2 regions of the Ramlibacter sp. GCM10027632 genome follow, and region 2 is predicted to be linked to the other one. Evidence: predicted binding sites of a transcription regulator. Region 2 holds the regulator's gene; the other holds the start of a gene.

Region 1 (15,022 bases), on a different contig from region 2:
CGGCTCTTGTTCTCGGTGCCGTCCAGGTCGATCAGGGTCTTGTCCAGGAAGGCCTGCTCGGAGGCGTCCAGGCCCAGCACGGCTTCGGAGATCTCGGTGTTGATATGTTCGACGGCCTTCAGCACGCCCTTGCCCAGGTAGCGGGACTTGTCGCCGTCACGCAGCTCGATGGCCTCGCGCGAGCCGGTCGAGGCGCCCGAGGGGACCGCGGCGCGGCCCATGGTGCCGGACTCCAGCAGCACGTCGCATTCGACGGTGGGGTTGCCGCGCGAGTCGAGGATTTCACGGCCGACGATATCAACGATTGCACTCACAGGAAGATCTCCGAAAAGTTGGAAAGGGGGCTGGCGTCCGGGTTCAGGCGTTGAACTGCGCCTCGAGGAAGCCGTTCTTCTTGGTCACCGTATCCAGGGCGACCAGGGTCTCGAGCAGGGCCTTCATGTGCTTCAGGGGCACGGCGTTCGGGCCGTCCGACAGGGCGTTGGACGGGTCGGGGTGGGTCTCCATGAACAGGCCGGCCACGCCCACGGCCACCGCCGCGCGCGAGAGCACCGGCACCATCTCGCGCTGGCCGCCGGAGCTGGTGCCCTGGCCGCCGGGCAGCTGCACCGAGTGGGTGGCGTCGAACACCACCGGGGCGCCGGTCTCGCGCATGATGGCCAGGGAGCGCATGTCCGAGACCAGGTTGTTGTAGCCGAAGCTGGCGCCGCGTTCGCAGGCCATGAAGCTGTCCTCGGGCAGGCCGGCCTCGCGGGCTGCGGCGCGTGCCTTGTCGATCACGTTCTTCATGTCGTGCGGGGCGAGGAACTGGCCCTTCTTGATGTTCACCGGCTTGCCCGACTGCGCCACGGCGCGGATGAAGTCGGTCTGGCGGCACAGGAAGGCGGGGGTCTGCAGCACGTCGACCACCTTCGCCACCTCGGGGATCTCGGCCTCGGTGTGGACGTCGGTGATGATGGGAACGTCGAGCTCCTTCTTCACCTTGGCCAGGATCTCCAGGCCGCGCGACATGCCCGGGCCGCGGAAGCTCGTGCCCGAAGAGCGGTTGGCCTTGTCGTAGCTGCTCTTGAAGATGAAGGGGATGCCCAGCGCGGAGGTGATCTCCTTGAGCTGGCCGGCCACATCCATCTGGAGCTGTTCGCTCTCGACCACGCAGGGGCCGGCGATCAGGAAGAAGGGCTTGTCCAGCCCGATGTCGAAGCCGCAGAGTTTCATGGTTTAAGCCACTGCCTTCAATTTGCCGGTCTTCTGGTGATCCACCGCCGCCTTGATGTAGGCGTTGAACAGCGGGTGGCCGTCCCAGGGGGTGGACTTGAACTCGGGGTGGAACTGCACGCCCATGTACCAGGGGTGCACGTCCTGCGGCAGCTCGACGATCTCGGTGAGCTGCTCGCGCTGGGTCAGCGCGGAGATCACCAGGCCGGCCTTGCGCAGCTGGTCCAGGTAGGCCACGTTGGCCTCGTAGCGGTGGCGATGGCGCTCGGTGACCACGTCGCCGTAGATCTTGTGCGCCAGCGTGCCCTTGGCCACGTCGGAGCTCTGCGCGCCCAGGCGCATGGTGCCGCCGAGGTCGGAGTTCTCGCTGCGGGTCTTGATGCTGCCGTCGGCGTCCTTCCACTCGGTGATCAGGGCGATCACGGGGTGCGGGCACTGCGGCTCGAACTCGGTGGAGTTGGCGTCCTTCAGGCCGGCCACGTGGCGGGCGTACTCGATGGTGGCGACCTGCATGCCCAGGCAGATGCCCAGGTAGGGGACCTTGTTCTCGCGGGCGAAGCGGGCGGCGTTGATCTTGCCTTCCGTGCCGCGCTTGCCGAAGCCGCCGGGCACCAGCACGGCGTCGTACTTGGCCAGCTGCGAGGCGGTCTCGGAGGTGATGGTCTCGGAGTCGACGTAGTCGATCTTCACCCGCACATGGTTCTTCATGCCGGCGTGGCGCAGGGCCTCGTTCAGCGACTTGTAGCTGTCCGACAGGTCCACGTACTTGCCGACCATGGCGATGTGCACCTCGCCCTGCGGGTGCTCGGTCTCATACACCAGGTCGTCCCAGCGCTTGAGGCTGGCGGGCGGCGTGTTCAGGCGCAGCTTGTCGCAGATCAGGCCGTCCAGGCCCTGCTCGTGCAGCATGCGCGGCACCTTGTAGATCGTGTTCACGTCCCACATGGAGATCACGCCCCATTCGGCGACGTTGGTGAACAGCGAGATCTTGGCGCGCTCGTCATCGGGGATGGCGCGGTCGGCGCGGCACAGGAGGGCGTCGGCCTGGATGCCGATCTCGCGCAGCTTCTGCACCGTGTGCTGGGTGGGCTTGGTCTTGAGCTCGCCAGCAGCGGCGATCCAGGGCACGTAGGTCAGGTGCACGAAGGCCGTGTTGTTCGGGCCCATGCGCAGGGACATCTGGCGCACCGCCTCCAGGAAGGGGAGGGACTCGATGTCACCCACCGTGCCGCCGATTTCCACGATGGCGACATCGGCCGCCTCGGGCGTGTCCATGCGGGCGCCGCGCTTGATGAATTCCTGGATCTCGTTGGTCACGTGCGGGATCACCTGCACGGTCTTGCCCAGGTAGTCGCCGCGGCGCTCCTTCTCCAGCACGCTCTGGTAGATGCGGCCGGTGGTGAAGTTGTTCACCTTGCCCATGCGGGTGGTGACGAAGCGCTCGTAGTGGCCCAGGTCCAGGTCGGTCTCGGCGCCGTCGTCGGTGACGAACACTTCGCCGTGCTGGAAGGGGGACATGGTGCCCGGATCCACGTTGATGTAGGGATCCAGCTTGATGAGAGTAACCTTGAGGCCGCGCGACTCCAGGATCGCGGCGAGGGAGGCTGAGGCGATTCCCTTGCCCAGGGAAGACACCACACCGCCGGTGACGAAGACAAATTTGGTCATGTCGGTCGGAAGGCCGTGCTTCCGGGGAGGTGGTAAAGCGAGATTATAGGCAGCCGCCGAGCCGGCCCGGCCCGGCGGCTACACTTGCCCGCCATGAACGACCTGGCCGGCAAACACTTCGTCCTGGGCCTCACCGGGGGCATCGCCTGCTACAAGGCCGCCGAGCTGTGCCGGGCCCTGATCAAGGAAGGCGCCACCGTGCAGGTGGTGATGACCGAGGCCGCCGGCCAGTTCATCACCCCGGTGACGATGCAGGCCCTGTCCAACCGCCCGGTCTACGACTCGCAGTGGGACGCGCGCGAGGCCAACAACATGGCCCACATCAACCTCTCGCGCGAGGCCGACGCCATCCTCATCGCCCCCGCCAGCGCCGATTTCATCGCCAAGCTGCTGCATGGCCGGGCCGACGACCTGCTCTCGCTGATGTGCCTGGCCCGCCCGATCGAGACCGTGCCGCTGCTGGTGGCCCCGGCCATGAACCGCGAGATGTGGGCCCACCCCGCGACCCAGCGCAACCTCGCCCAGCTCGTCGCCGACGGCGCACACGTGCTCGGCGTGGGCACCGGCTTCCAGGCCTGCGGCGAGACCGGTGACGGCCGCATGCTCGAGCCGGCCGAACTGCTCGAGGACGTCATCGCCTTCTTCCAGCCCAAGCTGCTTTCGGGCAAGCGCGTGCTGGTCACCGCCGGCCCCACCTTCGAGGCGCTGGACCCGGTGCGCGGCATCACCAACCGCAGCTCGGGCAAGATGGGGTTCGCCATCGCCCGCGCCGCCCGCGAGGCCGGCGCCGAGGTCACCCTGGTGGCCGGCCCGGTGAGCCTGGCCACGCCGCGCGGCGTGGCCCGCGTCGACGTGCAGTCGGCGCTGGAGATGCAGGCCGCCTGCCAGGCGCCCGCGCAGTCGGCCGACCTCTTCGTGGCCACCGCCGCGGTGGCCGACTGGCGCCCCGCCGCCGCCAGCGAGCGCAAGATCAAGAAGGACGGCTCCGGCCTGCCGCCGCCGCTGGAGTTCATCGAGAACCCCGACATCCTCGCCGGCATCGCCCAGGGCGAGCGGGCCCGCAGCGGCGCGCTGTTCTGCGTCGGCTTCGCCGCGGAGAGCCACGACCTGGTGGCCAACGCCCAGGCCAAGCGCGCCCGCAAGGGCGTGCCGCTGCTGGTGGGCAACATCGGCCCCGCCACCTTCGGCCGCGACGACAACCAGCTGCTGCTGGTCGACGCCGCCGGCACCCACGAACTCCCGCCCGCGGACAAGCTCACCCTGGCGCGCCAGCTGGTGGCCGAGATCGCCCGGCGGATGGCGGCCTGACCCCGCCCCGTTTCCCTGCGGCGCTCCCGCCTCGGCGTACGCGCCATGCCCCGCCCCCTGAACGCCTGAACCCATGCAAGTCGACGTCAAGATCCTGGATCCCCGCCTGGTGGACCAGATGCCCACCTACGCCACGCCCGGCAGCGCCGGCCTGGACCTGCGCGCCTGCATCGACGCGCCGCTGACCCTGGCGCCCAACGCCTGGCAGCTGGTGCCCACCGGCCTGGCCATGTGGCTCAAGGACCCGGGCTACGCCGCGATGATCCTCCCGCGCTCGGGCCTGGGCCACAAGCACGGCATCGTGCTGGGCAACCTGGTCGGCCTGATCGACAGCGACTACCAGGGCCAGCTAATGGTCAGCTGCTGGAACCGCAGCCCGGTCGAATTCACGCTCCAGCCCCTGGAGCGCCTGGCGCAGCTGGTCATCGTGCCGGTGGTGCAGGCGCAGTTCAACGTGGTCACCGAGTTCCCCGCCACCGAGCGCGGGGAGGGCGGCTACGGCTCGACGGGCAAGGCCTGAGAACCCGTCACGGCCTCTGACGGCCGCCGTCGCGGGTCTCCTACGCGCCCCGGCGCATGCCGGCGATGCAATCGCCGGCGTCCGCTCCCCGGACGCTCCCAGGAGACTGCCATGCGACCCATCCTCCGCATCCTCGCCGCCGCCGGCCTGGCCTTGCTGGCGGCCTGCGCCCAGTACCCCACCACGGGCACGGCGCAGACGGCCGCCTACCCGCAGGCCGGCACCGCGCCCGCCTCGCTGGAGTGGGGGCGGGTCACGAGCATCGAGTACCTCCCCCCGGGCACGCCCGCCGCGGCGCGCGGCCCCAACGTGGTCGGCGCGGTGGTCGGCGGCGTTGCCGGCGCCGTCCTGGGCCACCAGATCGGCGGCGGCTCGGGCCGTGATGCCGCGACCGTCCTGGGCGGGGTGGCGGGAGCGGCGGCGGGCAGCCAGGTCGGCCGCGGCGCCCCGGCGGGCGCGGCCACCAGCGGGCCGGCCTACCGCATCACGGTGCAGACCGACCAGGGCGTCTCCCGCGTCTACGAGGTTCAGGCCACCGGCGACCTGCGCGTGGGCGACCGGGTGCGCATCGAGAACAACGTGATCTACCGGTCCTGATCTGCTGGCCCTGACCGGGCGGCCGGCCGGGAGGCAGAGGCTGCGGGCCGCGGCCCGGGCCTCAGTGGATGCTGTCGCTGCCCGGCGCCTGGGGCTGCACGCGGAAGAAGCCGGTGCCCGCGCTGCCGCGGCCCACCTCCTCCTCGGTCGCCTCGCGCACGCCCTCGACCTTGAGGGACAGCCGCAGGGCGATGCCGGCCAGGGGGTGGTTGGCGTCCAGCACCACGTGCTCCGGGTAGATCTCGGTGACGGTGTACAGCGCGCTGGCCGGGCCCTGCGACGTGGCGCCCGTGGGCAGCTCCTCGAAGGTCATGCCCTCCTCGAGCTGCTCGGGGAAGAGGGCTCGCGCCTCGAGGAACACCAGGTTCTCGTCGTAGTCGCCGAAGGCCTCCTCGGGCTCGAGGTGCAGGTCGAGCCGGTCGCCCACCTCATGGCCCTGCAGGGCCTCCTCGATCTTGGCGAGCAGGTCGTCGCCGCCCACCAGGAACTCCACCGGGGCCTCGAGCGTGTCGAGCGTGTCGCCCAGCGTGTCCTTGAGGGTCCACGTGAGGGCGACGACGCATTGGTTCGAAATTTCCATAGGAGAATTGTCGCAGTTCGCACCCCTCGCGCCTCGCTCGCGCCCACCTCCCGCATGCAGATCGACCAGCCCCTCGCCCTCCTGGGCGGCCTCACGCCCTCGCAGTTCATGAAGCGCCACTGGCAGAAGAAGCCCCTGCTGGTGCGCGGCGCCATCCCCGGCTTCCAGGCGCTGGTGCCGCGCGAGCGCCTGTTCGAGCTGGCCGGGCAGGAGGAGGTGGAGTCGCGCCTCGTGGAGCAGCTCGGCGGCGGGCGCTGGCGCATGCGGCGCGGCCCGTTCGAGGGGCGCGGCATCCCGCCGCGCAAGCGTCCCGGCTGGACCCTGCTGGTGCAGGGCATGGACCTGCATGATGCCGGCGTGCATGCGCTGATGCAGCAGTTCCGCTTCGTGCCGGAGGCGCGGCTGGACGACCTCATGATCAGCCACGCCACCGATGGCGGCGGCGTCGGCCCCCACTTCGACAGCTACGACGTGTTCCTGCTGCAGGCCCACGGCCGCCGCCGCTGGCGCATCGGCCGCCAGGAGGACTTCACCCTGCAGGAGGGCGTGCCGCTGAAGATCCTCGCCAACTTCGAGCCCGAGGCCGAATACGTGCTGGAGCCGGGCGACATGCTGTACCTGCCTCCGCGCTACGCGCACGACGGCATCGCCGAGGGCGAGTGCCAGACCTACTCCATCGGCTTTCGCTCGCCGGCGCGCGGCGAGCTGGCGCGCGAACTGCTGCAACGCATCGCCGAGGAGGCCGCCGAGGAGGTGGGCGAGGCGATCTACCGCGACCCGCGCCAGGCCGCCACGGCGAGCCCCGGTGCCATGCCCGACGGGCTCGTCGACTTCGCGCGCGACGCGCTGGCCCGCGCGCTGCGCACGCCCGACGCTCTCGAGCGCGCCCTGGGCGAGTACCTCACCGAGCCCAAGGCGAACGTCTGGTTCGAGTCGCAGCGCGCGCCGCGCCGCCTGCGGGCAGTGCGCCTGGACGCGCGATCGCGCATGGTCTATGACGCGCGCCACATCTACCTGAATGGCGAGAGCTGGCGCGCCGGCGGGCGCGACGCCACCCTGATGCGCCGCCTGGCCGACCGCCGCGCCCTCGATGCGCGCGACCTGGCGGGCGCCAGCGAGGCGGCCATCGACCTGCTCCTGGCCTGGTGCGAAGCCGGCTGGCTGCACGAAGATGCTCGGTCGTCCGGATTGACGGCGACCAAGTAATTAAGTCTCGGGTTCGATGTGCCTATAATGTTGGGTTGAGCAGGAAGAGCTCGAGTCCTTCTTGTTCTTCAGTCCGTGGAGCGGCTGCTTCACGGGCAGTTTTCCGGAAAATTGTCCACCCCCATAAAAGGAACCTGAAATGAAGAAATCGCTCGTCCTGGCCTCCGTGATCGCCGCCTTCGCCCTGGCCGCCTGCGGCAAGAAGGAAGAGGCTCCGGCCCCGGCTCCCGCTCCCGCCGCCGCCCCGGCCGCCCCCGCTGCCGACGCCGCTGCTGGCGCCGCTTCCGCCGCCGCCGCTGCTGCCGCTTCCGCTGCTGCCCCGGCCGCCAGCGCCGCTTCCAAGTAATCGGTTCTCCGGTTCTTGAAAGAACGAAAGCCGCCCTTCGGGGCGGCTTTTTTATTGGGCGCTCAGGCCCGCAGCCACGCGCAGCCCGCGGAGGCTGTCGCCACGTGGATGTCCTGCGGCGCAGCCCCCAGGGCCTCCGCCAGCGCGGTGCGGGCGAGGTCGGGGGTGTTGTTCTTCTCGCTCAGGTGCGCTGCCACGACCTGGCGCAGGCCCCGCGCCTGCAGCGTGCGGGCCGCCTCGGCCGCCGCCGCGTTCGCCAGGTGGCCCCAGTCCCCGCCCACCCGGCGCTTGAGGAACCAGGGGTAGGGGCCGCTGGCCAGCATCTGCGCGTCATGATTGCACTCGAGCAGCAGCGAGCCGCAGCCTGCGAGGTGGGCCAGTACATGCGCGGTCACATGGCCCAGGTCGGTCAGTATGCCCAGGCGCGCGTCGCCATCGGTGCAATGCAGCTGCAGCGGCTCGCGCGCGTCGTGCGGCACGTCGAAGGGCATGACCCGCAGCGCCCCGAGGTCGATGGCCTGGCCGTCGGCGGCCACCCGCAGCAGGCCGTCGAAGTCGCGTTCGCGCAAGCCGGCATGGGTGCCGGCGCTCATGTGGACTGGCAGCCGCTCGCGCAGGGCCAGCGCCCGGGCGCAGCCGATGTGGTCGGAATGCTCGTGGGTGACGAAGATCGCGTCGAGGTCGGCGGCCGCGAGGCCGGCCTCCGCCAGGGCCCGGTCCAGCCGGCGGATGCCCAGGCCGCAGTCGACGAGCAGCCGGGTGGTGACGTTGCCACTGGTGGCCTCGACCACCGTGGCGTTGCCCGAGCTGCCGCTGCCCAGGCTCTTGAATCGAAGCACGGCGGGAGGGGGCGGCGGCCTTACTTCAGGTCGTCGGCCAGCACCTGGACGATGCGCTGGGCCGCGGGGGTGGTGACCGGCGCCCCATTGGCGTCCAGCACCGACACGGTGGTGGCCTCGCCTTGGCTGCGCACCGCGATGCGGTAGCGGGCCGGCGCGGCGGGCTTCTCCGAGCCGCTGAAGAGGCGGCTGAAGAAGCCGCGTTCCTGCTGGCGGTCGGGGTTGGGCTCGACATAGCGCACGAAGTAGGTGCCCTCGGCGCGGTTGCGGTCTTCCACGGTGAAGCCGGTGCGGTCCAGCGACAGGCCGACGCGGCGCCAGGCGCGGTCGAAGGCGTCGTCTATCTGCAGCACGGGCTGGTTGTTCACAGTGGCCACGCGGGCGGTGGCGCGCGCGGGCGCGGCCGGCGCGGTGGCCTGGGCCTGCTGCTGCGGCACGCCCAGCTTGACCATCAGGCGGCGCAGGAACTCGGTCTCCAGCTCCGGGTCGGCCGGACGGGGCTGCCACAGCGTGCCGGTGGTGTTCTGGGGGTGCGTGCCCTGGGTGACTTCCTGCAGGCCGCGGTGCGTCACGTAGACCTCGGTGCTGCCGTCGGCGGCCCGCTCGATGCGGGTGCGGAAGCGGTCACGCTCGGCGGTGGAGTACAGCGAGTCCAGCACCTTGCCGATGGTGGCGCGGATGAAGTCCTGCGGGATCTTGGCGCGGTTCTCGGCCCAGTCCGTTTCCATGATGCCCAGCTCGGGCTGGTCCTGGGTGAGGAGGAAGCCGCCCTCCTGCCAGAACTCGCGCACCAGGGGGTAGATCTGCTCGGCGGGGCGCTTGACCACGAGCCAGCGCTGGTTGCCGCTGCGCTCGATGCGCACGTCGGCGACGCTGGACACGGCAGTGGGCACGCCCAGCGGGCGGGCGGCCTGCTGCGCGGTGGCGGTGACGGCGCCGCCGGCCACCGAGTAACGGGTGTCGCGGGCGAGTTGCGTGAGGTCGGGCGGGACCTGCAGCGAGGGCGCGGTGGTCGCGCTCTTGTAGTCGATCTTGTCGCTCTGGAGGCTGGAGCAGGCGGCCAGCTGGGCGCACAGCGCCAGCAGCGCCAGACGTGCGGGGTGCTTCATGCAGCGGTTTCCTCGGGGAAAGGGCGTATTCAACCGAGCAGGCCGCTGGCGCGCAGCGCGCCCTCGACCACGGGGTGGTTGGCCGGGGTCAGCGGCGTGAGGGGCAGGCGCAAGGCGCCGCCGCACAGGCCCATGCGGGCCATGGCCCACTTCACGGGGATGGGGTTGGCCTCGCAGAACAGGTGCTTGTGCACCGGCATCAGCTGGCGCTGGATCTCCATGGCGCGGTTGCGGTCGCCGGCGATGGCGGCCACGCACAGCTCGTGCATCAGGCGAGGGGCGACGTTGGCGGTGACGCTCACGTTGCCCTGGCCGCCGCACAGCATGAGGGCGACGGCGGTGGGGTCGTCACCGGAGTAGACGGCGAAGCCCTGGGGCACATCGCGGATCAGCCACTGGGCGCGCTCGATGTTGCCGGTGGCCTCCTTGATGCCGACGATGCCGGGCACTTCGGCCAGGCGCAGCACGGTGTCGTGGGCCATGTCGGCCACGGTGCGGCCGGGGACGTTGTACAGCACGATCGGCAGGTCGCCGGTGGCTTCGGCGATGGCCTTGAAGTGCAGGTACTGGCCCTCTTGCGTGGGCTTGTTGTAGTAGGGGACGACCTGCAGCTGGCAGTCGGCGCCGACCTCGCGGGCGTACTTGGCCAGCTCGATGGCCTCGGCCGTGGAATTGGCGCCGCAGCCGGCCATGATCGGCACGCGCCTGGCGGCATGCTCGACGGAGACGCGGATGATCTCGCGGTGCTCCTCGACGCTGACCGTGGGCGACTCGCCGGTGGTGCCGACGACGCCGATGCAGTCGGTGCCTTCGGCGATGTGCCAGTCGATCAGTTTTCGCAGGCTCGCATAGTCCACGCTGCCGTCGTCGTGCATGGGGGTGGCCAGGGCCACGATGCTGCCTGTGATCTGGGTCATTTGGGGGCTCGTCTGAGGGGCTCGTGAAAGGGAACAGCGCATTCTAGCGAGGGCGGGGGGGCCGGCCGTCGCCGCGGGGAGATGACGCGTTCAGCCGGCGAGCCGCAACGGCCGGCCCAGGTCGCCAGGGCGGGGGCGCACCGCCGCCACCCGCTGCACATACCGCTCGGGCCCGGTGAGGAAACCGTCCTCGTAGCCCACCACCCGCAAGCCCTCGCAGGCCCGCAGCAGCTCCCCCGGCTGCAGCAGGAAATCCGGCCGCGAGGGCTTGCCCACCGTCTCGTTGCCGGCGGCGAAGGTCTCGTAGACCAGCACGCCGCCCTCGGCCACGCTGTGCACGATCGCGGGCAGCAGCGATCGCCACAGGTAGTTCGTCACCACCACGCCCGCGAAGCGCCGGCCCGCGAAGGGCCAGGGGCCGTTCTCGATGTCGGCCTGCAGCAGCTCGCCAGCCACCTGGGCCGCGGCCAGGGCCGCCGGGTCGCGGTCCACGCCTGTGACGGGGTGGCCCCGCCCCGCGAACCAGCGCAGGTGGCGGCCGGCGCCGCAGGCGACGTCGAGCACCGCGCCGCCCGCGGGCACGAGGTGGCTCCAGCGCTGCACCCACTCGCTGGGGGCTTCGGTTCCGTGCATGGGAGGGGAGGGGGAATCAGTTGAAACAGGCCCAGAGCTGGTCGGCCAGGGTGACCAGCAGCGCGGGCCGGGTGTAGAGCGCGAACACCGCCCCCAGCGCCGCCAGGGCGGCGGCGTAGGCCAGCAGGGTGCGCGCGCGAGGCTTCATGGTCAGGCGGCCTGGGCCTGCGTCTCTTGCCGGGGCTGGCGCGCGATGGGCGCCTCGCGCACCGGCAGGTTCACCAGCGCGGCGAAGACGCCCAGGGCGATGGCGATGTACCAGACGATGTCGTAGCTGCCGGTGCGGTCGTACAGCAGGCCGCCGAGCCACACGCCCATGAACGAGCCGAACTGGTGGCTGAGGAACACGAAGCCCCCCAGCATCGACAGGTGGGCCACGCCGAAGATCTGGGCCACGGTGGCATTGGTGGGCGGCACGGTGGACAGCCACAGCAGGCCCATCACCGCCGAGAAGATGTAGACCGACATCGGCGTCAGCGGCGCCCACAGGAACAGGGCGATGGCCACCGCGCGGCCGAAGTAGATGGTCGCCAGGATCTTGCGCTTGGCGAGCCGCTGGCCCAGCGAGCCGGCGATGTAGGTGCCGAACACGTTGAACAGGCCGATCAGCGCCAGCGCGTAGCTGGCCACCTGCGGCGTGAGGCCTTGGTCCTTCAGGTAGCTGGGCATGTGCACGCCGATGAATACCACCTGGAAGCCGCAGACGAAGTAGCCCGCGGTGAGCAGCTGGAAGCTGGGGTACTTGAAGGCCTCGCGCAGGGCCTGGCCCACGCTCTGGTCGCGCCGGGGCGCCGCGCCGCCGCGAAAGCCCGGCTCGCGCAGGCCGAAGGCCAGGGGCACCGCCAGCACCACGGCCGCGGCCAGCAGCATCAGGGCCTGTTGCCAGCCGAAGCTGGCGATCAGCAGGCCCTCGGTCGGCACCATGAGGAACTGGCCGAAGGAGCCGGCGGCGGCCGCCACGCCCATGGCCCAGGAGCGCCGGGCCGGGTCGACCTGGCGGCCGATCACGCCATAGATCACCGCGTAGGTGGTGCCCGCCTGGGCCGCGCCGATCAGGAGGCCGGTGGTGAGCGTGAAGCCCAGGACGCTGGTGCTCAGGGCCATGCCCAGGAGGCCGGCGGCGTACAGGAGGGCGCCGCCGGTGATGACGCGGAAGGCGCCGAAGCGGTCGGCCAGCATGCCCGCGAAGACGCCGAAGACGCCCCAGGCCAGGTTCTGCACCGCGAGGGCGAAGGCGAAGGTCTCGCGCGTCCAGCCCTGGGCCTGCGTGATCGGCTGCAGCCACAGGCCGAAGCCGTGGCGCACGCCCATGGACAGGGTGACGATGGCGGCGCCGCAGGCGAGCACCTGCACCATGGAAAGCTTGGGGGGGGAGGACGTCATGACCGGGCGACTGTACCCAATCGCCTCCTTCCCCGCTGTCGTGAGGGCGCCAGGTGCGTCGGGTAGACTGTGGTTCCATACAGCCCCGAGGCTGGCCCGCAACTACAATCGCCGCTCCCATGGCAAGCAGCAAACCCTCCACCGAGTATTCCGAAGGTTCGATCCGCGTGCTCAAGGGCCTGGAGCCCGTCAAGCAGCGTCCCGGCATGTACACGCGGACCGACAACCCCCTGCACATCATCCAGGAGGTGTTGGACAACGCCGCCGACGAGGCCCTGGCCGGTTACGGCAAGCGCATCAAGGTCACCCTCCATGCCGACGGCTCCGTCAGCGTGGAAGATGACGGCCGCGGCATCCCGTTCGGCCTGCACCCCGAGGAAGGGGCGCCGGTGATCGAGCTGGTGTTCACCCGCCTGCATGCCGGCGGCAAGTTCGACAAGGGCAAGGGCGGGGCCTACAGCTTCTCCGGCGGTCTGCACGGCGTCGGCGTGTCCGTGACCAACGCCCTGGCCAAGCGGCTCGAGGCGGTCTCGCACCGCGAGGGCCAGGTGGCCCGCCTGGTGTTCGAGGGCGGCGACGTCACCGAGGACCTGCAGGTGCGCAAGGCCCAGGAGGGCGACCGCCGCCAGGGCACCAGCGTGCGCGTCTGGCCCGACGCCAAGTACTTCGAGTCCTCCCAGCTGCCCCTGAACGAGCTGGCCCACCTGCTGCGAAGCAAGGCGGTGCTGATGCCGGGCGTGGCCGTCTACCTCGTGAACGATAAGACCAAGGAGACGCAAAGCTGGCAGTACAAGGGCGGCCTGCGCGACTACCTGATGCAGACCCTGCCCACCGACCCGGTGATCCCGCTGTTCGATGGCGAGGGCTATGCCGAGGACAGCGAGACCTTCGCCGAGGGCGAGGGCGCGCAGTGGTGCGTGGCCTTCACCGAGGACGGCGCGCCGGTGCGCGAGAGCTACGTCAACCTGATCCCCACGTCCGCCGGCGGCACGCATGACAGCGGCCTGCGCGACGGCCTGTTCAACGCGGTCAAGAGCTTCATCGAGCTGCACTCGCTGCTGCCCAAGGGCGTGAAGCTGATGCCCGAGGACGTCTTCGCCCGCGCCAGCTACGTGCTCTCGGCCAAGGTGCTGGACCCGCAGTTCCAGGGCCAGATCAAGGAGCGCCTGAACTCGCGCGACGCCGTGCGCCTGGTCTCCAGCTTCGTTCGCCCGGCGCTGGAGCTGTGGCTGAACCAGCACGTGGACTATGGCCGCAAGCTCGCCGAGCTCGCCATCAAGGCGGCCCAGACCCGCCAGCGCGCCGGCCAGAAGGTGGAAAAGCGCAAGGGCTCCGGGGTCGCCGTGCTCCCGGGCAAGCTGACCGACTGCGAGAGCCGCGACATCGCCCACAACGAGGTCTTCCTGGTCGAGGGAGACTCTGCCGGCGGCAGCGCCAAGATGGGCCGCGACAAGGAATGCCAGGCGGTCCTGCCCCTGCGCGGCAAGGTGCTCAATACCTGGGAGGTGGAGCGTGACCGCCTCTTCGCCAACACCGAGATCCACGACATCGCGGTGGCCATCGGCGTCGACCCGCACGGGCCGAACGACACGCCGGACCTCTCCGGCCTTCGCTACGGCAAGATCTGCATCCTGTCCGACGCGGATGTCGACGGCTCCCACATCCAGGTGCTGCTGCTCACGCTGTTCTTCCGCCACTTCCCCAAGCTGATCGAGGCCGGCCATGTCTACGTGGCCCGCCCGCCGCTGTTCCGGGTGGATGCGCCGGCGCGCGGCAAGAAGCCCGCCTCCAAGAGCTACGCGCTGGATGAGGGCGAGCTCACCGCCATCCTCGACAAGCTGCGCAAGGAAGGCGTGCGCGAAGGCGCCTGGAGCATCAGCCGCTTCAAGGGCCTGGGCGAGATGAGCGCCGAGCAGCTGTGGGAGACCACGCTCAACCCCGACACCCGCCGCCTGCTGCCGGTGGCCCTGGGCCGCTTCGACTTCGCCGGCACCGAGACCCTCATCACCAAGCTCATGGGCAAGGGCGAGGCCGCGGCCCGCCGCGAGCTGATGGAGCTGCATGGCGACGAGGTGGAGGTCGACATCTGATGCGGCCCGCCCGCGCGTGGCTCCTGGCGCTGTTGCTGGCAGCGTCGGCGGGCGCGCGCGCGGACGTCTGGGGCTTCGTCGACGCGCGCGGCGTGGCCTTCTTCGCCGGCGAGAAGCTGGACGAGCGCTACGAGCTGTTCTCGCGCGGTGACGGGCCCCTCGCGCCCGCGCCCCTGGCCTCGGCGGCCGAAGGCGCAGCGCCGGCCGCTCCCCGGCCCGCCGACGACGGCGTCGCCTCGCCGAAGCTGCTCGCCTGGCTGGCCGCCGCCCCCGGCGTGCGCCAGGCCCAGCCCCTGCTGCACGAGGCGGCCCGCGCACACAACCTCGACGTCGAGCTGCTTCAGGCCCTGGTCGCCACCGAGTCCGGCTTCGATGCGCAGGCAGTCTCGCCCAAGGGCGCCATCGGCCTGATGCAGGTGATCCCCGCCACCGCCGAGCGCTTCGGCGTGGCCGGCTCGCCGCGCCACCCGGTCGCGCGCCAGTTGCTGGACCCGCGCACCAATGTGCGGGCCGGCGCGCGCTACCTGCGCCACCTGGTGAACCTCTTTCCCGGCCGGCTCGAGCTCGCGCTGGCCGCCTACAACGCGGGCGAAGGCGCGGTGCTGCGCGCC
Region 2 (15,022 bases):
CCACAAGCTGGGCCGGCAGGAGGAGTACGAGCAGCTGCGCCGCGACTTCGAGTGGCTGTTCAACGCCAAGGCGCCGGCCTTCGCGAACTTCAGCGAGGACCAGCACGGCCTGGAGGTCTTCTCGCGCCTGATGGCGCGCATCCAGGAGGCCTGGCCGGGCCGCCGCGTGCTGCAGGTCATCGACGACGCCATCTTCCGCCGTCCGGGCGCTGACGGCGAGGAGAGCCTGACCCTGCAGGCCTACCGCGACCTGCTGTTCCTGCACAACGTGGCCTCAGAGATGGCCGCGGGGGATGGTGCGCCGGTCCTGCCGTCCGCCAGCAACAGCGTCGTGGCGGTCGATGTGGACCTCGACGAACTCGCCGGCCAGGGCCCGGAGACCCAGCCGGCGCCGATGATGGTCGTGCCCTCGATGCCCGAGGTCACGCGGGGGAACGAGAACTCGCTGGACTTCGACTTCGAGTCGGCCGAGTTCAAACTGCCGCCCGCGCAGCGTCCGCCGGCGAGCTGACGGCGCGCCGCGGGCCCGTCACGGGCCCCGGCTGCCGCTCCTGTGGCGGAGGCCTCAGCGGCGGACCTGCAGGGCCGCCGGGTTCACCACGTGGGTCGGCGTTCCCTGGATGAAGTTGACGACGTTGTCGAACGCCGCGCCGAAGTACATCTCGTAGGTTTCCTGCTCCACGTAGCCGATGTGGGGCGTGCAGATGCAGTTCTCCAGGCGCAGCAGAGCGTGGCCCTGCAGGATCGGCTCGCTTTCGAACACATCGACCGCGGCCATGCCGGGACGTCCGCGGTTCAGCGCGGCGATCAGCGCGTCGTGCTCGACCAGCTCGGCCCGTGAGGTGTTGACGAACAGCGCGGTCGGCTTCATGCGGCTGAGGTCTTCCAGTCGCACGATGCCGGTGGTCTCGTCGTTCAGCCGCAGGTGTACGCTGACCACGTCGCATTCGGAGAAGAAGGCGTCGCGACTGGGCGCGACGAAGTAGCCGTCGGCCGTGGCCAGCTCGCGCGAGGCCTCGCGTCCCCAGATCACCACCTTCATGCCGAAGGCCTTGCCGTAGGCCGCCACCAGCTGGCCGATACGGCCGTAGCCCCAGATGCCCAGGGTCTTGCCCCGCAGCACCTGGCCGACGCCGAAGTTGGGCGGCATCGAGGCCGATTTCATGCCGGACTGCTGCCACGCGCCGTGCTTGAGCGTGCTGATGTACTGCGGGAGGCGGCGCATGGCCGCCATGATCAGGGCCCAGGTGAGCTCGGCCGGGGCCACCGGCGAGCCGACGCCCTCGGTCACGACGATGCCGCGCTCGGTGCAGGCCTGCACGTCGATGTGCGCGCCGACACGGCCGGTCTGGGCGATGAGCTTGAGGCGGGGGAGCTTTTCCAGCAATTGGCGGCTGATCTGGGTGCGTTCCCGGATCAGGACGATCGCATCGGCATCACGCAGGCGGACGGACAGCTGGCCGATTCCCTTGACGGTGTTGGTGTAGACCTTGGCGGGAAAGGGCTCGAGCTTGCTGGCGCATTGGAGCTTGCGCACCGCATCCTGGTAATCGTCGAGGATCACAATGTTCATGGCACCGGATTGTGCCTTGCCGCAACCAGGCGCTCCGGGTCGCCGGTGATGGGCCCGCAGGCCGGGTAGCATCGCGCGGTCCGCGGCGCGCGCCGCCGGACGGCCCGACCCGACCCATCCCATCGAGGAGACCCCGTGAGCATTTCCATGTCGTCCGCCAGCCTGCCCGTGTTCCAGAAGATGCTGGGCAACCTGAAACACATCCTGGACAAGGCGGTGGCCAACGCCCAGGCCCGCAAGTTCGACCCGCAGGTGCTGGTGGCCTATCGCCTGGCCCCGGACATGCTGCCGTTCTCGCGGCAGATCCTGATCGCCTGCGATGCGGCCAAACTCGGCGTGGCGCGCATCAGCGGCCTGGAGGCGCCGAAGTTCGAGGACACCGAGAGCACCTTCGACGAGCTGCGCGCCCGCATCGACCGCACGCTGGCCTGGCTGGCCACCGTGCCGCCCCAGGCCCTGGACGGCACCGAGGCCAAGGAGATCACCTTCCCGGTGGGCCGCCAGGGCGCCACCCGCACGATGAAGGCCGAGGACTACCTCAAGCTCTGGGTGCTGCCCAACATGTACTTCCACATCACGACCGCTTACGCGATCCTGCGCCACAACGGCGTGGACCTGGGCAAGTCCGACTATCTCAACGGCGCCGCCTGACGCCGGCGGGCGCGGCTCAGTGCCGGGCCTCGAGGGCAGCCAGGCGGTCCAGCTCGGCGCAGACCTCGTCGATGCGGCCGGCGATCACGCGGCCGCGGGCGGCGCGGCTCTCGCGGGCGTTGACCACATGGACCACGTGCACGCTGCGGCCAGCGGGGCCCTGCGCAGGGCACAGCACCTGCGGCTCACGGCGCGGCGCCGGGCCGCCCGCCAGCCACTCGACCATGGCCTGGACGGGCTGGAACAGTTCAACGATGAGGGGAAGGGCCAGTGCCATGTGAAGCTCCTTGATACGACGAGGTGTGACACACAGGCAGGATTGCGAGGGAAAGGAACGGCACAGGGTGATGGCTCCACGCCATACGCCCGCCACCTGGGCCGCTCCGGGATGGGATCGCTGGGGTTACATCAGCATGGTGTTGCGGATCAGCCCCACGGCCAGGCCCTCGATCTCGAAGGGCTCGCCGGGCTCCACGATGATCGTGGCGTAGTCGGGGTTCTCCGCATGCAGCTCGATGAGGTGCTTGTTGCGGCGGAAGCGCTTGACGGTGACGTCGTCGCCCAGGCGGGCGACGATGATCTGGCCGTTCTTGGCGTCCTTGGTGGCCTGCACCGCGAGCAGGTCGCCGTCCATGATGCCGGCGTCGCGCATGGACATGCCACGCACCTTCAGCAGGTAGTCGGGCTTGCGCTGGAAGAGGCTGCTCTCGACGTAGTAGGTCTGGTCCACATGCTCCTGCGCCAGAATGGGCGAGCCGGCGGCGACGCGGCCGACCAGGGGCAGGGCGAGCTGGGCCAGGCTCTGCAGCGGCAGCGAGAACTGCTTGACGCGCGACTCGTTGATGGAGCGCAGCGCTTCGCCCCGCAGGCGGATGCCGCGGGAGGTGCCGCTGACCAGCTCGATCACGCCCTTGCGTGCCAGCGCCTGCAGGTGCTCCTCGGCCGCGTTGGCGGACTTGAAACCGAGCTCGGACGCGATCTCGGCGCGCGTGGGCGGCGCGCCCGTGCGGGCGATGGCGCTCTGGATCAGGTCCAGAATCTGCTGCTGGCGGGCCGTGAGCTTGGGCGTGTCGATCATGAGGAGCCTCCTCGGAAACCGTGAAGAACCAATCGAGACAGTGGCCGACCCTGTGTTGCAGGTACTGTGCGGATAACCAACTGTTTCGATATCCAGTACCTGTATTTTTAACCAGCTTTGCAAGGAAGCGCAAGTGCCTCCCCAAAAAATCGTTGTGCTGGGCACCGGCGGCACCATCGCCGGCACCGCCTCCAGGCCCGGTGACCACACTGGCTACACCGCGGCGCAGCTCGGCGTCGCGCAGCTGCTGCAGGCGCTGCCGTCGCTCGAGGGCGTCGCGCTGGAGGCCGAGCAAGTGGCCCAGGTGGACAGCAAGGACATGGACTTCGCCACCTGGCAGCGGCTGGCTGCGCGCTGTGCCCACTGGCTGGCCCAGCCCGGCGTGCAGGGCGTGGTGGTGACCCACGGCACGGACACGCTGGAGGAGACGGCCTGGTTCCTGCAGCGGGTGCTGTCGCCCGCCAAGCCGCTGGTGCTGGCCTGCGCGATGCGGCCCGCCAACGCGTTGTCACCCGACGGTCCGCAGAACCTGGCGGATGCGCTCGCGGTGGCACGGACGCCTGGCGCGCGCGGCGTGGTGGCGGTGTGCGCCGGGCGCATCCATGGGCCGATGGAGGTGGCGAAGGTCCATCCCTACCGCCTCGATGCCTTCGACTCGGGCGAGGCGGGGCCGCTGGGACTGGTGGAGGAGGGCGCGGTGCGCCTCCTGCGTGACTGGCCGGCGGCCGGTGACCCGCAGGCGCCGGCGCGTGCACGGGCGGTGGCCGGCACTGACCCGGCACGGTGGCCGCGGGTGGAGATCGTCCTGAACCACGCCGGTGCGGACGGCCGCCTCGTGGAGGCCCTGCGCACCCAGGGGATCGACGGGCTGGTGGTGGCCGGCACCGGCAACGGGACGGTGTCGGGCGGGCTGGAGCAGGCCCTGCTCGACGCGCAGGCCCACGGGGTGGCCGTGGTGCGTTCGACGCGCTGCGCCCTGGGACGGGTGGTCGGTGCCGCGGAGAAGCCGTTGCCACAGGCTTCGACGGTCACGCCGGTCAAGGCGCGCGTATCCCTGCTGCTGGACCTGATGGTCGCCCGCGTCCCGCAGGGCGACACCTGAGGCGCGCCGGCCGGGCGCCTCAGCTGGCCAGGGCGGTCAGTGCGCGGGAAGTGATCTCGTCGACGTTGCCCATGCCGCTGATGGCGCGGTACTTGGGCGCGGTGGCCGGGTCGGTCTTGGCCCAGGTGGCGTAGTAGTCCACCAGCGGGCGCGTCTGCGAGGCATAGACCTCCAGGCGCTTCTTGACGGTTTCTTCCTTGTCGTCGTCGCGCTGCACCAGCGGCTCGCCGGTGACGTCGTCCTTGCCTTCGGTCTTGGGCGGGTTGAACTTCACGTGGTAGGTGCGGCCCGAGGCCGGGTGCGAGCGGCGGCCGCTCATGCGCTCGATGATGGCGTCGAAGGGCACGTCGATCTCGAGGACGTAGTCCAGCTTCACGCCGGCTTCGCGCATGGCCTCGGCCTGCGGGATGGTGCGGGGGAAGCCGTCGAACAGGAAGCCCTTTGCGCAGTCGGGCTGGGTCAGGCGCTCCTGGACCAGGCCGATGATGATCTCGTCGCTCACCAGTCCGCCGGCGTCCATGACCTTCTTGGCCGCCAGGCCCAGGGGCGTGCCGGCCTTCACGGCAGCGCGCAGCATGTCACCGGTGGAAATCTGCGGGATGCCGTACTTCTGGCAGATGAACGCGGCCTGCGTGCCTTTGCCGGCGCCGGGCGCGCCCAACAGGATGAGTCTCATGGTGTCTCCGGAGTCAATGAATACGGCGGGCCGGGGCGAAGCGGTGTCGCCCCCCGGCCAAGTCGCGGCGAGGATAGCATGCGACCCCTCCGCGTCCCTTACGCGGCTGAGTGGCGCAGCCGGGTTACCTGGCGGGTTGGAACAGGGCCCGCACGCGTGCGAGGTCCTCGGGCGTGTCCACGCCCGGGCCCGGCGCGGCGTCCGTCACGTGCACCGCGATGCGGTGCCCGTGCCACAGGGCTCGCAGCTGTTCCAGCGCCTCGAGCTGTTCGACTGGCGCCTGGGGAAGTTTGGGGAATTCGCGCAGGAAGCCGACGCGATAGCCGTAGATGCCCACATGCCGCAGCGGCCGCGGCTGCGGCAGCCCGGGCTCGCCGGCGCTGGAGCCGTCGCGCCACCAGGGGATGGGGGCGCGGCTGAAGTACAGGGCGATCCCGCGGGCGTCGGTGACGACCTTGACCACGTTCGGGTTGCGCAGGTCGTCGACCGAGTCGATGGGATGGGCCGCGGTGCTCATCGCGGCGTCGCCATGCCGCTGCAGCAGGCCGGCGACGGCGTCAATCAGCGCCGGCTCGATCAGGGGCTCGTCGCCCTGCACGTTGACCACGAGGGCGTCGTCGGCCAGGGCCAGGCGCTCGCAGGCCTCGGCCAGGCGGTCGCTGCCCGAGGGGTGGTCGATGCGGGTCATGACGGCGCGCACCCCATGCGCCTCGCAGGCGCGGGCGATGGCCTCGGTGTCGGTGGCCACGACCACCTGCTGCGCGCCGGAATGGCTGGCGCGCTCGGCCACGCGCACCACCATGGGCTTGCCGGCGATGTCGGCCAGGGGCTTGTCGGGCAGGCGGGAGGAGGCCAGCCGCGCCGGGATGAGGACGGTGAAGGGCAGGGCCATCAGACCTGGGGCGCGCGCGGGGGCAGGCGTTCGAGTTCTTCGTCGGACAGGGTGCGGGCCTCCTCCTCGAGCAGCACGGGGATGCCGTCGCGGATCGGGTAGGCCAAGCGCGCGCTGCGCGAGATCAGTTCCTGGCGCTCGCGGTCGAGGTCCAGCGGGCCCTTGGTCACGGGACAGACCAGGAGCTCAAGCAGTTTGGGATCCATCGGGCGATGATAGCGCCCGGTCCGTGAGGGCATCGAAGGCGCTCCAGAAGGCCGGCTCGATCGCCACCGAGAGCGGTACGGCCCAGGCCTCGGGCTGGTGCCGCCACAGCTTGACCGCGTCCTTCTCGGTGCAGACCACTGCCATGCCGGGCGGCACCGCCGGCGGCGCCGCGTCGAAGTCGTGGTGGTCGGGCAGGGACAGGGTGGCGGCGGGGGACACGCCGGCGGCGCGCAGCATCGAGAAGAACGCCTCGGGCCGTGCGATCCCGGCCAGGGCCAGCACCGGCTCGCGCGCCAGTTCGGCGAGCGGGCGACGCGTGCCGTCGGCGCGCAGGGCCTGGGTGTCGAGGCGGCGCTCGACCCCGTAGCCCTCGATGCCGGCCGTGCCCGGCGGACGCAGGACCAGGTCGACCCGGCGGGGCCACGGCTCGCGCAGCGGCCCTGCCGGCAGCAGCCAGCCGTTGCCGGTACCGCGGTCGTCGAACACGCAGACGCCGAGGTCGCGGGCCAGCGCGTGGTGCTGCAGGCCGTCGTCGCTCACGAGCACCTGAACGCGCGGGTGGGCCGCGAGCAGCGCGCGGCCGGCGTCGGCCCGGCGCGGCGCGACGAACACCGGCACGCGGCAGCGGCGCGCGAGCAGCAGGGGCTCGTCCCCCGCGTCGGCGGGCTCGGTGGCGGAAGTGACCTCGCGGCAGTCGTGGCCGCGGCGGCCGTAGCCGCGCGAGATGATCCCGGGCTGCAGCCCGCGCGCCTTGAGGTGTTCGACGATCGCCGCGACCACGGGCGTCTTGCCCGCGCCGCCGGCCACCACGTTGCCGACCACGATCACCGGCACCGGCAGGCGCTCGGCGCGCCGCAGCCCCAGCGCATACAGGCCCCGGTGCACGCCGGCCAGCCCGCCGTACAGCCAGGCCAGCGGCCGCAGGCTCCACGCCAACGGGCCGCGGCGCAGCCAGGCCGCCTGCAGGCTCACCGCGCGGTACCGGCCTGGGCCGAGGACTGCGCGGCGAAGGTGATCTGGGCCAGGCCGCTGCGCCGCGCGGCCTCGAGCACGGTGATCACGGACTGGTGCGGCGACGAGGCGTCGGCGCTGATGATGATCACGCTGTCCTTGCCCGCGCGGGCCGACTCCACCAGCGCCGCGGCCACCGCCTCGACGCTGCGGCCGTTCACCAGGTTGCGGTTGATCGAGTAGCGGCCGTCGGCGCCGATGGCGACGATGACCTCCTTGGGGTAGTCACGCTGCGCCGGCGCGTCGGCCACGGGCAGCCGCAGCTGCAGCTCGGTGAACTTGCTGTAGGTGGTGGACAGCATCAGGAAGATCAGCACCACCAGCAGCACGTCGATGAAGGGGATCAGGTTGATCTCCGGCTCTTCGGCCTTGCGCGGACGGAAGTTCATCGGCGCACCGCCTTCACTTGCGCAGCGTCAGCAGGTGCCGCAGCAGCCGCTCCGAGGCCAGCTCCAGGCCCAGGAGGTACTCGTCGACCCGGGCGCGGAAGTAGCGCCAGAAGATCAGCGCGGGGATCGCGATGATCAGGCCGAAGGCGGTGTTGTACAGGGCGATCGAGATCCCGTGCGCGAGCTGCGCCGGGTTGCCGCCGGTGCCGCCGCCGGGCGCCTGCGAGCCGAAGATCTCGATCATGCCGATCACGGTACCCAGCAGGCCCAGCAGGGGGGCGGCGGAGGCGATCGTGGCCAGCGCGCTGAGGGAGCGCTCCAGGCGGTGCGCGACGGCGCGGCCGGTGGTCTCCATGGCGCTGCGCAGGTCCACCTCGGTGCACCGGGGGTTGGCGCCCAGGGCGCGCAGGCCGCTGGCCAGCACCTCGCCCAGGGCCGAGTTCTGCTCCAGCTGCGTCACCACGTCCGGCGACGGGACGGCGTGGCGGGCGACGGCCAGGGCTTCCTCCAGCAGCTTCGGGGGGGCGACCTTGGCCCGCTTGAGGCTGAGGAATCGCTCGATGATCAGCGCCAGGGCCAGGATGGAGCAGGCGATCAGGGGCCAGATGGGCCAACCGGCGGCTTGTATGATCGAAAACAAGGGGAGGGTCTCCGGCGCAGTTGTCGGGGCAGTTCGGTGGCCATTATCGGGCACCTCTTCCCGCTCGTAGGACCTCACCGCCTGGGCGTCGGAAGATTCTCACATTTCTTGTGGATAACTTTGTGCGCAAGTGCGGCCCCATGGGCTCCAAACCCGCGCCAATTGGAGCTTGTGACAGAACGGTCACAAATTCAGCAGAAAAATCATGTTTGAAATCAATCACTTGCGACGAAAAACCGTGATTTCTCGTGCCCCGTTCGCCATGCCTGCCTACCGGTCGCTCGCTGTGGACGACTTTTCTCTGCATGGGCCCGCCACGGCGCGCCGATCCTGATGCCTGACGCCAACAATCCAGCAACGACGCGGCGGATCTGGCAAGTCGGCCCGCTATGCCGCGCCGTTGCTGATGCCCTGGACGCGCGCTTCAATCCTGTCGCGGTCCGCGGCGAGATTTCGGGCTTCTCGCGCCCGGCCAGCGGGCATTGCTACTTCACGCTCAAGGACCCGACCGGCCAGATCCGCTGCGCCATGTTCCGCCGCGCCGCCAGCGGGCTGGATTTCAGCCCGCGTGATGGTGACAGCGTGGAGGTCATGGGCCGGCTCGACGTCTACGACGCGCGCGGCGACCTGCAGCTGATCGTCGAGTCGTTGCGCCGCGCGGGCCAGGGCACGCTGTTCGAGCAGTTCCTGCGCCTGAAGGCTCGGCTCGAGGCCGAGGGCCTGTTCGACCCGGACCGCAAGCGCGAGCTGCCGGTGATGCCGCGCGGCATCGGCCTGGTCACCTCGCTGGGCGCCGCGGCGCTGCACGACGTGGCTACGGCGCTGCGCCGGCGCGCGCCCCATGTGCCGGTGCTGCTGGCGCCCGCGGCAGTGCAGGGCGCGCAGGCGCCGGGCGAGCTGGTGGCGGCCCTGGAGGCGCTTTACGCGCGGGCCCGGGCCGGCGAGGTCGACGTGATCCTGCTGGTCCGCGGCGGCGGCTCCCTCGAGGACCTCTGGTCATTCAACGACGAGCAGCTCGCTCGCACCATCGTCGCCAGCCCGGTGCCGCTGGTGTGCGGGGTCGGCCACGAGACCGACTTCACCATTGCCGACTTCTGCGCCGACCTGCGCGCGCCCACGCCGACGGCGGCGGCCGAGCTCGTGGCGCAGCCGCGCGACGCCTGGCTCGGCGCGCTGTCGCTGGTCCAGGATCGCCTGTCCACGGCGACGCTGCGCCGGCTCGATGCCGCTTCGCAGCGGCTGGACACCGCGGCGTCGCGCCTGGGCCGGCCCTCGGGCCGTGTGGCCGGCCAGCACCAGCAACTCGAGCGGCAGGCCCAGCGGCTGCGGTATGCCGTGGCGGCGCGGGTGGCCCGCCTGGGGGCGGGGCTCGACGCGCAAGCCGGCGCCTTGCAGCGCTCGGTGCCGCGGCAGCTGTCGGTGCAGGGCCAGCGGCTGGAGCGCGCCGCGCTGCGGCTGGCCGGTGTCGACCCGCGCCAGGTGCTGCAACGGGGCTACGCGCTGCTCACGCGCGAGGACGGCACCGTCCTCATGCACGCGGCCGACGCCCGGCCGGGCGACTGGCTGCAGGCCCGGCTCGCGGACGGCACGCTCGATGTCACCGTGTCCCAGCCCCGATTGATTTAATGCCTAGAATCCCGGCTGGTCCGACGCCATCCCCGGAATCCGTACAACTGAACAACCCCAAGAGGATCACCATGGAACACACCCTCCCGCCGCTGCCGTACGCCATCGACGCCCTGGCCCCGCACTACTCGCAGGAGACGCTCGAGTACCACCACGGCAAGCACCACAACGCCTATGTCGTGAACCTGAACAACCTGCAGAAGGGCACCGAGTTCGAGTCCATGACCCTCGAGGAGATCGTCAAGAAGTCCTCCGGCGGCATCTACAACAACGCGGCCCAGATCTGGAACCACACCTTCTTCTGGAACTGCATGAAGCCCAATGGCGGCGGTGAGCCCACCGGCGCGCTGGGCGCGGCCATCACCTCGAAGTGGGGCAGCTACGCCGCCTTCCGCGAGGCCTTCGTGAAGTCCGCCGTCGGCAACTTCGGCTCCGGCTGGACCTGGCTGGTCAAGAAGGCCGATGGCAGCGTGGACATCGTGAACACCGGCGCCGCCGGCACGCCCCTGACCACCGCCGACAAGGCCCTGCTGACCGTGGACGTCTGGGAGCACGCCTACTACATCGACTACCGCAACCTGCGCCCGAAGTTCGTCGAGACCTTCCTCGACAAGCTGGTCAACTGGGAATTCGCGCAGAAGAATTTCGCCTGAAGTTCCCGCGCATGACGCAAGGGCCGCATCGAGCGGCCCTTTTTCATTGGCGCGGCGCCCGCTGCCGGGGCCGGCTGCCTCACTTGCCGAACGGCTCGCCGGCCAGCCTGGCGCCGGCCTTCAGGCCCTTGCGCGCGAACCAGCCCTGGTTCATCTCGAGCACGTAGCGCACCGGCCGGGCGGAGCAGTGCGAGTCGGTGGTCTGGGGCGCCATGTCGGCCAGGTTGACGATGGTGCCGTCGTCGGCGACGAAGGCCGCGGTGAGCGGGATCAGCGTGTTCATCATCCAGAAGCACTGCGTCCCGGGCTGGTCGAACACGAACAGCATCCCCTCGTGCTGGGGCATCTCGCGGCGCCACATCAGGCCGGTCTGGCGCTCGCCCGGGGTGGCGGCGACCTGGGCATCGATCTGGTGCATGCCGGCCGAGAGCCGGGTGCGTGGCAGGTTCGTCTGAGGGGTCTGGGCGGAGGCGGCGAAGGCCGCAAGGCCCAGGAGGGCGATCAGCAGGCGGTGGGTCATGGGCGGGATTCTGCGTCAACCGGGCCCAAGAAAAATGCCCGCGCGGGGCGGGCATCTCTCGGGGGCGGGCCTGGATCAGGCGGCGCTGGCCTTCTTGGACTTCTTGGCCTTCTTGGTGGACTTCTTGGCCTTCTTCTCGGCCTTGGCTTCCGGCTTGGCTTCTGCCTTGGCGGCGGGAGCGGCGGCGGCGGCAGGGGCAGCGGGAGCAGCCGGGGCGGCGGGAGCCGCGGGGGCGGCCTGGGCGAAGGCGCCGGCGGCGAAGAAGGCGGCAACCAGGGAGGCGATCAGCTTGTTCATGGAAATCCTAGGTGACAGGGTGAGGCGTGTCCCGGCGGTGCCGGGTGTTCTCGCAACGGAGCGGCTGAGCCGGGCGTTGACAGCGGCGCAAATAAAAAAAGCCCGCCTAGGGCGGGCTTTTCATTCGCGCAAGCCGAATTACTTCTTGGCGGAAGCGGCGGAAGCGGCGGGCTTGGCAGCGGAAGCGCCGGCGGCCGGGGCGGAAGCGAACACGGAAGCGGCGAACACGGTGGCGGCCAGGGCGGCGAAGATCTTCTTCATGGTGATTCCTTTTGGACTAGTTCAAAGGGTTGTCTAACAAAAAATTGCCTCGCGGACAGGCCGTGAGGCTCTCCTCTAACGCGGCAGTTAACCGGCCGTTGACAGAAAAACGCAGAAATTCAAAAAACTTTTTGGCCCCGCGGCGGCCCCCCCGCGGCCCTGAAAAAAGATGGATGCCAAGGTGCCAAATTCGAGGGTTATCACCGACGCCATGCGGGCTACATGACGGTTCCTGCGGGCCCGCAGGCGGTGCGAACCGCCGGGGGCCGTGGCTAGAATGCCCCGGCGCACCGGCTGCGGCGGGTGCCCCCGGTCGCGCCCCAGGGCGCTCCTTTTCTCCACGAACGCCCCCATCCATGTATCAGCACATCCAGGTGCCGGCCCAAGGCCAGAAGATCACGGTCAACGCCGACAACTCCCTCAACGTGCCGGACGAGCCCATCATCCCGTACATCGAGGGTGATGGCACCGGCCGCGACATCACGCCGGTGATGCTGAAGGTGGTGGATGCCGCCGTGGCCAAGGCCTATCGCGGCAAGCGCCGGATCCACTGGATGGAGGTGTATGCCGGCGAGAAGTCGACCCGCCTGTACGGGCCCGATGTCTGGCTGCCCGAGGAAACCCTGCAGGCCGTGCGGGAGTACGTGGTGTCCATCAAGGGGCCGCTGACCACGCCGGTCGGCGGCGGCATCCGCTCGCTGAACGTGACCCTGCGACAGGAACTCGACCTGTATGTCTGCCTGCGCCCGGTGCAGTATTTCAAGGGCGTGCCCTCGCCGCTGAAGGAGCCGGAGAAGACCAACATGGTCATCTTCCGCGAGAACTCCGAGGACATCTACGCGGGCATCGAGTACGAGGCCCGGTCGGAGAAGGCGCAGAAGCTCATTCGCTTCCTGGTCGAGGAAATGGGCGTGCGCAAGATCCGTTTCCCGGAGACTTCCGGCATCGGTGTCAAGCCGGTGTCGATCGAGGGCACGGAACGCCTGGTGCGCAAGGCGATCCAGTACGCGATCGACAACGACAAGCCTAGCGTGACCCTGGTTCACAAGGGCAACATCATGAAGTTCACCGAGGGCGGCTTCCGGGACTGGGGCTACGCCCTGGCCCAGCGCGAGTTCGGCGCCGAGCTGATCGATGGCGGCCCGTGGTGCCGCCTGAAGAACCCGAAGACCGGCAAGGACATCGTGATCAAGGACTCGATCACCGATGCCTTCCTGCAGCAGATCCTGCTGCGCCCGGTGGAGTACAGCGTGGTGGCCACGCTCAACCTCAACGGCGACTACATCTCCGACGCCCTGGCCGCCCAGGTCGGCGGCATCGGCATCGCGCCCGGGGCGAACATGAGCGACTCGGTGGCGATGTTCGAGGCGACCCATGGCACCGCCCCCAAGTACGCGGGCAAGGACTACGTCAACCCCGGCTCCGAGATCCTCTCGGCCGAGATGATGCTGCGCCATATGGGCTGGACCGAGGCGGCGGACCTGATCATCCGCTCGCTCGAGGCGGCGATCCAGACCAAGCGGGTGACCTACGATTTCGCCCGCCTCATGGAGGGCGCGATCCAGGTCAGCTGCTCGGGCTTCGGCCAGGTGATGATCGAGCAGATGGCCGAGCTCTGAGCCCGGTGGCCCGGACGAGGCAAAGCCGCCCCGGCGGGGGCGGCTTTTTTCATCGGGCCGGCGCTGTCAGCCTGCGTCGTTGGCGTGGGCCTGGAACTGCGGCGTGCGCACCCGTGAGGCACGGGCGGGCGCGTGGGGCCGGGGCGCCTCCAGAGGGGGCAGGTGGGACGCGGGCTGGATGTTCTGCGCCAGCTGACCCTTGGGGCCCTCGGTGAGCTCGAAGCTGACGCGGGTACCCTGCTTGAGGGTCTTGAAGCCATCCATGACGATGGCGGAGAAATGGGCGAAGACATCGGGGCCCCCGCCGTCGGGCTCGATGAAGCCGAACCCCTTCGCATCATTGAACCATTTGACAGTGCCAGTCGCCATGTGCGGTCCCTCGATGTTCCCTCGCGTTGTGGGGAGGCGGCCCTGAAACGGGCCGCCTTGCGCGAATATTTTCACATACTAAAGTTTCCGTTGGAAGCCTGGCGTGGCTTCCCGGCGAAGGGCCGCCGTGCCGCCCAGAATCCTGCCCGGCAGGTTTGGGGATCGTGGCTTGAATAGTGGATGGGCTGACTCCAGATCCGTTTCGGGGAGGCAGCGCCGGTGGGGTCGATAGAATGATTTTCATGGCCAGCAAAACACCCAAACCCGCTCCGGTTGCACCCAAGCAGCAGCCCAAGGATGACGACGGTGGGTCGGTGGTCCTCGAGCGGCGGACGCAGCGGACCCAGCCTCCCCAGATGTACCAGGTCGTCATGCTGAATGACGACTACACCCCGATGGAATTCGTCGTCGTGGTGATCCAGGAGTTTTTCAACAAGGACCGGGAGACGGCCACGCAGATCATGCTCAAGATCCATCTCGACGGCAAAGGCGTCTGCGGGGTCTATTCCCGAGATGTCGCGTCGACGAAGGTCGAGCAGGTCCAGGCCGCGGCCCGGCAGGCAGGGCATCCCCTGCAATGTGTCTGTGAACCCGTGGAGTGACAGCACAGCTGGAACGGATCAGGATTACAGTGAGTCAGAGACGGAACGGTAGCAAGGCAAAGGAAATTTCATGATTGCCCAGGAATTGGAAGTCAGCCTCCACATGGCGTTCGTGGAGGCACGGCAGCAGCGCCACGAGTTCATCACCGTGGAGCACCTGCTGCTCGCCCTGCTGGACAATCCCAGCGCGGCCGAGGTGCTGCGGGCCTGCTCGGCCAATATCGACGACCTGCGCAAGTCGCTGTCCAACTTCATCAAGGACAACACCCCGCAGGTCGCCGGCACCGATGACGTGGACACCCAGCCGACACTGGGCTTCCAGCGCGTGATCCAGCGCGCCATCATGCATGTGCAGTCCACCGGCAACGGCAAGAAGGAAGTCACCGGCGCCAACGTGCTGGTGGCCATCTTCGGCGAGAAGGACTCGCATGCCGTCTACTACCTGCACCAGCAGGGCGTGACCCGGCTGGACGTGGTGAACTTCATCGCCCACGGCATCAAGAAGTCCGACCCGCCCGAGCCCGCCAAGGGCAGCGAGGCGCCCGGCGCCGAGCCGGAGGAGGGCGGCGGCGAGAAGAGCGAGAAGGCCTCGGCCCTCGAGCAGTTCACGTTCAACCTCAACCAGGCCGCCAAGGACGGCAAGATCGACCCGCTGATCGGCCGCGAGTACGAGGTCGAGCGCGTCATCCAGATCCTGTGCCGCCGCCGCAAGAACAACCCGCTGCTGGTGGGCGAGGCCGGCGTGGGCAAGACCGCGATCGCCGAGGGCCTGGCCTGGCGCATCGTGCAGAAGGACGTGCCGGAGATCCTGGCCGAGTCCACCGTGTACTCGCTGGACATGGGCGCGCTGCTGGCC

Evidence for each region. The regulator LexA, encoded in region 2, represses DNA repair genes until DNA is damaged. The targets are predictions, from matches to a motif close to ACTGTATNNNNATACAGT.
Region 1: ACFQZY_RS01805 (DNA topoisomerase IV subunit B) is a predicted target of LexA. The motif match lies at 12,388-12,405, and genes of this name have one in related genera.

The regions. Positions count from the first base shown of each region.
Region 1 is NZ_JBHTGW010000001.1:412,218-427,239, reverse strand. Features, by position in the region: gene eno (phosphopyruvate hydratase) at 1-314, opposite strand, end outside; gene kdsA (3-deoxy-8-phosphooctulonate synthase) at 358-1,215, opposite strand; gene ACFQZY_RS01870 (CTP synthase) at 1,219-2,883, opposite strand; gene coaBC (bifunctional phosphopantothenoylcysteine decarboxylase/phosphopantothenate--cysteine ligase CoaBC) at 2,977-4,191, shown strand; gene dut (dUTP diphosphatase) at 4,265-4,711, shown strand; gene ACFQZY_RS01855 (glycine zipper 2TM domain-containing protein) at 4,823-5,308, shown strand; gene ACFQZY_RS01850 (peptidylprolyl isomerase) at 5,370-5,888, opposite strand; gene ACFQZY_RS01845 (JmjC domain-containing protein) at 5,943-7,094, shown strand; gene ACFQZY_RS01840 (hypothetical protein) at 7,234-7,440, shown strand; gene ACFQZY_RS01835 (MBL fold metallo-hydrolase) at 7,503-8,279, opposite strand; gene bamC (outer membrane protein assembly factor BamC) at 8,300-9,388, opposite strand; gene dapA (4-hydroxy-tetrahydrodipicolinate synthase) at 9,418-10,305, opposite strand; gene ACFQZY_RS01820 (class I SAM-dependent methyltransferase) at 10,396-10,938, opposite strand; gene ACFQZY_RS01815 (hypothetical protein) at 10,955-11,086, opposite strand; gene ACFQZY_RS01810 (MFS transporter) at 11,089-12,321, opposite strand; gene ACFQZY_RS01805 (DNA topoisomerase IV subunit B) at 12,441-14,411, shown strand; gene ACFQZY_RS01800 (lytic transglycosylase domain-containing protein) at 14,411-15,022, shown strand, end outside.
Region 2 is NZ_JBHTGW010000003.1:291,886-306,907, reverse strand. Features, by position in the region: partial or broken gene ACFQZY_RS07440 (FimV family protein) at 1-511, shown strand, start outside; gene ACFQZY_RS07435 (D-2-hydroxyacid dehydrogenase family protein) at 566-1,573, opposite strand; gene ACFQZY_RS07430 (DUF1993 family protein) at 1,709-2,224, shown strand; gene ACFQZY_RS07425 (hypothetical protein) at 2,241-2,501, opposite strand; gene lexA (transcriptional repressor LexA) at 2,628-3,302, opposite strand; gene ACFQZY_RS07415 (asparaginase) at 3,436-4,404, shown strand; gene adk (adenylate kinase) at 4,424-5,080, opposite strand; gene kdsB (3-deoxy-manno-octulosonate cytidylyltransferase) at 5,205-5,966, opposite strand; gene ACFQZY_RS07400 (Trm112 family protein) at 5,972-6,178, opposite strand; gene lpxK (tetraacyldisaccharide 4'-kinase) at 6,159-7,151, opposite strand; gene ACFQZY_RS07390 (ExbD/TolR family protein) at 7,148-7,579, opposite strand; gene ACFQZY_RS07385 (MotA/TolQ/ExbB proton channel family protein) at 7,593-8,219, opposite strand; gene xseA (exodeoxyribonuclease VII large subunit) at 8,553-9,845, shown strand; gene ACFQZY_RS07375 (superoxide dismutase) at 9,917-10,498, shown strand; gene ACFQZY_RS07370 (DUF192 domain-containing protein) at 10,578-11,018, opposite strand; gene ACFQZY_RS07365 (hypothetical protein) at 11,094-11,315, opposite strand; gene ACFQZY_RS07360 (hypothetical protein) at 11,454-11,576, opposite strand; gene icd (NADP-dependent isocitrate dehydrogenase) at 11,933-13,195, shown strand; partial or broken gene ACFQZY_RS07350 (cold-shock protein) at 13,364-13,564, opposite strand; gene clpS (ATP-dependent Clp protease adapter ClpS) at 13,807-14,166, shown strand; gene clpA (ATP-dependent Clp protease ATP-binding subunit ClpA) at 14,237-15,022, shown strand, end outside.